DNA from 2 places in the Sphingosinicella microcystinivorans genome. Region 1 is predicted to be linked to the other one. Evidence: riboswitches for the same ligand, from Rfam matches in the RefSeq annotation. Region 1 holds a riboswitch; the other holds the start of a gene.
The links. A riboswitch is a leader RNA that binds a small molecule or an ion and turns the genes downstream of it on or off. The one in region 1 is predicted to bind cobalamin.
Positions count from the first base shown of each region.

Region 2: linked by a shared signal. The riboswitch ahead of PE061_RS16015 (TonB-dependent receptor plug domain-containing protein) and the one ahead of PE061_RS14525 (ribonucleoside triphosphate reductase) in region 1 are both predicted to bind cobalamin.

Region 1 covers NZ_CP116005.1:3,021,587-3,024,789, reverse strand. Annotated here, with positions in the region: gene PE061_RS14525 (ribonucleoside triphosphate reductase) at 1-1,841, opposite strand, end outside; cobalamin riboswitch at 1,948-2,158, opposite strand; gene PE061_RS14520 (GlcG/HbpS family heme-binding protein) at 2,394-2,882, opposite strand.
Region 2 covers NZ_CP116005.1:3,338,515-3,341,717, reverse strand. Annotated here, with positions in the region: gene PE061_RS16030 (zinc-binding dehydrogenase) at 1-193, opposite strand, end outside; gene PE061_RS16025 (VOC family protein) at 190-615, opposite strand; gene rpmE (50S ribosomal protein L31) at 652-882, opposite strand; cobalamin riboswitch at 984-1,184, shown strand; gene PE061_RS16015 (TonB-dependent receptor plug domain-containing protein) at 1,261-3,132, shown strand; gene PE061_RS16010 (ABC transporter substrate-binding protein) at 3,120-3,203, shown strand, end outside.

The DNA.
Region 1 (3,203 bases):
AGATGCAGCACGGTGCCGCCGGTATATTTACGCTGCAATTCGTCCTGACGCTCGAGCGCCTCGAACGGATCGTCGGTGAAGCCGACCGGAAGCTGGCTCGAATTGGTGTAATAGGGGTTCTCGTCGGTGCCGGCCTGCAGGATGCCGGGGTAGCGCTTGCGGTCTTCCTTGGCGAAGCGGTAGGTGGTGCCTTCCGCCGGCGTCGCCTCCAGATTGAACAGGCTGCCGGTTTCCTCCTGGAATTCCCGGATGCGCGACCGCACGTGGTCGAGCAGGCGCACGGCGAAGGCATGGCCCCAGGGCGTGGCGATGGTCTCGCAGTCGGCAGTGAAGTTGCGGATCATCTCGTTGATGCCGTTGACGCCGAGCGTCGCGAAGTGGTTGCGAAGCGTGCCGAGATAGCGCTTGCTGTAAGGGAACAGCCCGCTGTCCATATAGTGCTGCACCACCTTGCGCTTGATCTCGAGGCTGTTGCGGCCGGTCTCAAGCAGCGTGTCGAGGCGCTGGAACAGGCCCGCCTCGTTGCCGCGACAGAGATGGCCGAGCCGCGCGCAATTGACGGTGACCACGCCGATCGAGCCGGTCTGCTCGGCGCTGCCGAACAGGCCGTTGCCGCGCTTCAGCAACTCGGTGAGGTCGAGTTGGAGCCGGCAGCACATCGAGCGGATCATGTTCGGCTTCAGCTCGGAATTGATGAAGTTCTGGAAATAGGGCAGGCCGTACTTCGCCGTCATCTCGAACAGGTGGTCGGCGTTCTCGCTGTCCCACGGGAAATCCGGCGTGATGTTGTAGGTCGGGATCGGGAACGTGAAGACGCGCCCCTTGGCGTCGCCTTTGGTCATCACCTCCATGTAGGCGCGGTTGATCATGTCCATTTCGGACTGAAGGTCGCCATAGGTGAAATCCATCTCCTCGCCGCCGACGATCGGCACCTGGTCGCGCAGGTCCTCCGGACAGATCCAGTCGAAGGTGAGATTTGTGAAAGGCGTCTGCGTGCCCCAGCGCGAGGGGACGTTGAGGTTGTAGATCAGTTCCTGAATTGATTGCAGCACCTCGCCGTAGCCGAGCCGGTCCTTGCGGATGAACGGCGCCATGTAGGTATCGAACGAGCTGAACGCCTGCGCGCCCGCCCATTCGTTTTGCAGCGTACCGAGGAAATTGACGATCTGCCCGACCGCGCTCGACAGGTGCTTCGGCGGACCCGCCTCGATCTTGCCGGGCACGCCGTTCAGCCCTTCGGTCAACAACATGCGCAGCGACCAGCCGGCGCAGTAGCCGGCCAGCATGTCGAGGTCGTGAATGTGGATGTCGCCCTCGCGATGGGCGCGGCCGACTTCCGGCGGATAGATGTGCGACAGCCAGTAGTTGGCGACGACCTTGCCGGAAAGGTTGAGGATGAGCCCGCCCAGCGAATAGCCCTGGTTGGCGTTGGCGTTGACGCGCCAGTCGGTGCGGTCGAGATATTCATTGATGGAGACGGCGACGTCGACCACCGTCTTCCGGTCCTGCCGCGCCTGTCCGCGCTTCTCGCGATAGACGACATAGGCGCGCGCGGTCGCGACATGGTCGGCCGCGATCAACACCTGCTCGACGATGTCCTGCACGTCCTCGATGTGCGGCGTCGAGCCGGCGAAGCGGTGCGCGATCACCTTGACCGCCTCATGCGTGAGTCGATCGGCTTCCTCGCCGCCGAACCCGCCGCTGGCCTGACCGGCACGCGCGATCGCGGAGCAGATCCTGCCGGCATCGAAGACGGTCGTCTCGCCGCCGCGCTTGACGATCGCCCGCGGCAATGCGGCGCGCAGGGAATTGCCTTGAGACAGATCGGACAGTTCAGACATCGGCACCCCACTGGGTTGGGGCAAGGCCGGGGCAGACGCCTGCGGGAAAACGGGTCGGCTCAAGCAGCCGGCCACCAGCAAGCGACCACCGGGACACCCCGCCCGAGGACGTTCATGGTGTCGCGGCAGGTCTCCTGGCTCGCGGGTCACAGCGGCTGTCTGGCCTTCCCGACGCTTGAACCTGCGTCAGTGACACGATCGACAGCGGCTCGCCGCTTACAGTTGCGGGGACAGCACCGGCCTTGCCCGAAGGCGCACCGGCTTCCCTTTTAACCCTTGATCTTGCGATTCAAAGGACCACGACCACTACATCTAGAGCACCGGCCGGGAATCATGTCAATATTCTCGATCACGGACGACACTGCCGCGGCGAACTTTTCACGTCGCGTTTGCCCTTCGGCAAACGCGTTATTCGCAACCCTGACCGAATGGGATAGCACTTAAACGGCTTGCTCGGATTCGCACCAGCGGATCCCGGTGAGCGGCAGCTGATGCGCCAAGCCTAAGCCAAGCAGCCACTCCGTACCACCAGCCGCGGCTAACGACTCCGGACTACGGCTCGATGCCGATGGCCGCCATCCCGGCACGCACGGCCTGAGCATCTTCCGCACCGCGGGCGCCGCTCGCACTGAACGCCCCCACGACCTGGCCGCCTCTTCGCAGCAGCAGCCCCCCATCGAACGTGAGCGCCCCCTCGATGGGCTGTATCCGCTGCGCCTTAACCGCAGCGGCATACTCGGCCGTGTGCATTCCGGACGTGATCGCCGTCTGGACCTTGTTCATCGCGATCTCGTAGTTCCGCGTAGGCACCTCGTCCATACGCCGTACATAGATCGGAGTGGCCTCGGCATCCGTGATCACGAAAGCGAGATTCCATCTGTTGCTGCGAGCCTCGGCCTCGGCGGCGTCCATCGCGACGCGGGCCTCCTCGAGCGTAATCCGCGGGGCGGGTGGTGTCTGCTGCGCCTGCGCGTGTAGTGGATTGGCGTCGGTCAGAGCCAGAAGGGCAATCGCGACGCCGTGCAGTGTTCCGAATCTCATGGCTTTTCTCCTTGACGGGCTGGTCCGTCTCAGACTCTGAAGCAGGTGCATTCCGAGCCTCCGCCGGTCGGCTGGGCACTGCCAACATACATAGAACGTGCGCCGGACGGAACCTCAGCGGACCGGAATAGACCTCGGTGGAATTGGCGCGCCCGGCAGGATTCGAACCTGCGACCCCAAGCTTAGAAGGCGTGTCAGACGGCGTTGCATGGTGTTGCATATCGTTTGAAGGCAAGCAATTCAGCCGTTCATGTTGTTCACTCTGTTGCATGTAGTTGCACGTCCTGTTACCTAATCCGTTACCTAAGGCAGAATAGGTAA
Region 2 (3,203 bases), 320 kb from region 1:
CCGGCACGAACGGCAGCGCCGGCCTGAACTGGTATCCCCCCCACAGCATCAGCAGGTCCGGGAAGTTGAGCGCCGCCGCGCTCAGCGCGACGCGCACCTCGCCCGGCGCGGGCGACGGCGCGTCAGGCCACGCGGCCTCGAAGCGCAGCCCGGAGCGGTCCTCGCTCAGGTGGTGGCAGACCCATGCCTTCACGGATTGCGGCCCGGGGCCGCGAAGCCCGGCGCATTCAGCACCTCGAGCTTGATGCCGTCCGGGTCCTCGAAGAACACGGCGTAATAGTCCGCCGAATATTCGGGATAGAGCGCGGGCGCATCGAGGATACGGATTCCGGCGTCCCGGAGCAGGGCGTGGATGCGGTCCACCTCGGCGCGGCTGTCCACCGACCAGGCGAGGTGATGGATGCCGGGGGCGTAGCGCTGATGCGCGTGGTCCGGGAGCCGCGCCTGCTTCAGCCCGATCGAGGCGAAGCCGGCGGGCGAGCGTATGTCCCACTCGCACTCGCCGTCGTCACGCACGCACGTGTAGCCGAGCGCGTCCAGCAGCAGGCCGTAGACGCGCTTCGACGCCGCGAGATCGCCGGCGTTGAGGTCGATGTGATGGACAAGTCCGTTCACGGCGGCGCGCTCAGGCGAGACGCCGCCGCACGGGGCTTACTTCTTGCCGAGGCTGAGACCGCCGAAGCGCCTGTTGAAGCGCGCGACGCGGCCGCCGGTGTCGAGCACCTTCTGCGCGCCGCCGGTCCATGCCGGGTGCGTCGTCGGGTCGATTTCGAGGAGCAGCGTGTCGCCCTCCTTCCCCCACGTCGAACGCGTCTGGTAGGTGGTCCCGTCCGTCATCTGCACCGTGATGGTGTGATAGTCGGGGTGGATGTTCTGCTTCACTGGACTGCTCCGTCTTCTGCCGCTGGTTTCCGACCAGCCGCCGGGAAAGCGGCGCCAATAGCCGACACGCGCGCCACTTGCAAGCCGCGCGGCAAGCGATTATGGCCCGCGGATGACATGGTGCCCCGGCAACGGGGAGAATAGGGAAGCCGGTCCGAAACCGGCGCTGTGCCCGCAACTGTAGGCGGCTAGTCTCGATGCCACGATGCCACTGGAACGGCCCTTCGCGGGCCCGACCGGGAAGGCGGCATCAAGACGGCGATCCGCAAGCCAGGAAACCTGCCATGTCTGTCGTCCACGCCCGGCCGGGTCCAGCCGATCGCGTGCGAGCAGTCATGCCCGCTGTGACGATGTGAGAACATGGTCATGGAGGACATTATGATTGTTGCACTTCTTCTTTCATCCGCCGCCATCGCGAGCGATGCCGAGCTGATCGTCTCGGCGGCCCGCGAGCCGGTCGCCTACGGCGAGACCGGCAGCGCGCTGACCGTGATCGACGGCGCCGCCATCGAGGCGGTCGCGCTGCCGCAGCTCGTCGACGTGCTGCGCCTGTCGCCGGGCGTCTCCGTGGCGCGGTCCGGCCCGACGGGCGCGCAGACGCAGGTGCGCATCCGCGGCGCGGAGGCGAACCACACGCTCGTCTTCGTCGACGGCATCGCCGCCAACGACCCCGCCACCTCCGGCGAGTTCCGCTGGGAAACCCTGCCCTCGGACGGCATCGCGCGCGCCGAGGTGCTGCGCGGGCCGCAGTCGGCGCTGTGGGGCTCCGAGGCGATCGGCGGCGTCGTATCCGTCACAACGGCGGAGCCCGCGGACGGCACGCGCATCTTCGGCAGCGCCGAGGCGGGCTCGTTCGGCACCGTCCACGCGGCGGGCGGCGCCGGCATCGGCAGCGAGCGCGGCGGCATCGTCGTGCAATCGAGCTGGTACGATACAAAGGGCATCGACAGCTTCGGCGGCGGCATCAGGGAGCGCGACGGCTATGAATCGCTGATGCTCTCCGCCAAGGCCTCGGTGCGTCCGATCGAGAACGGCGAGCTCGGCCTCGTCGTGCGCCACACCAGTTCGCTCAGCGAATTCGACGGCTACAACGATGTCTTCGTGCGCGACGACACGCGCGACGCGACGCGCATCCGCGCGACCGCGCTGCGCGGCTTCGGGCGCGTGGACACGCTGGACGGCCGCTGGCGGCACGAGATCTTCGGCAGCTTCGTCACCACCGACAACATCAACCGCGACGGCGGCACGTTCCTGAACCGCACCGACGCCGAGGTGTTCGAGACCGGCTACCAGACCGGCATCGACTTCGGCAGCGAGGCCTTCCGCCACCGCGTCACCGGCGCGATCGAGCATCGCACGCAGCGCTTCATTGCCGACGACGCCGAGTATTTCGGCGGCACCAACCAGCGCGTCTCGCGCGACCGCACCAGCTTCGTGCTCGACTACGGGCTGAGCGCAGGCGGCCTCGCCCTCGGCGCGAGCGTCCGCCGCGACGAGAACGACGCCTTCAAGGACGCGACGACGTGGCGCGCGAGCGGCCGCTACACGCTGGAGAACGGCTTCACCGTCCACGCGAGCGCGGGCAAGGGCGTCACCGATCCGACCTTCACGGAGATGTTCGGCTTCTTCCCCGGCAGCTTCGTCGGCAACCCGGACCTGAGGCCGGAACGCTCGGTCGGCTGGGATGCGGGCGTCGGCTATCGCACGGCTGCGGTCTCGGCGGACGTGACGTGGTTCCAGGCCGATCTCGAGAACGAGATCGTCTCCACCTTCGATTCCGCGACCTTCCTGTCGGGCGTCGCCAACGCGGCGGGCAAGAGCAAGCGGAGGGGTATCGAAGCGTCGTTCGACGCGAAGCCGCTCGCGTGGCTGACGCTCGGCGGCAGCTACACGTGGCTCGACGCCAGGGAGGCGCAGCTCGCGGGTGTCGCGCGGCTCCGCGAGGCCCGGCGGCCTCGCCACAGCGGCAGCCTGCTCGCGACCGCCGATTTCGACGCCGCCTCGGTGACGTTCGCGGCGAACTACGTGGGCAATCGCAAGGACACGGACTTCGACAGCTTCCCGGCGCGCGTCGTGACGCTGAAGGACTATGTGCTCGCCACGCTTTCGGGCCGCGTGAGGCTCGGCGGCGACTTCGAACTCACCGGCCGCATCGAGAACCTGTTCGATGCGACCTATGAGGACGCCTACGGATATCGGACGCAGGGCATCTCCGCGTTCGGCGGCATCCGGGTGAAATGGGGCGGCTGATCGCCCTTCTCGGCCTGCTGGCCTTCGCCGCGACGGCGGCGGAGGCCGCACCGGCACGCGTCGCCTCGCTC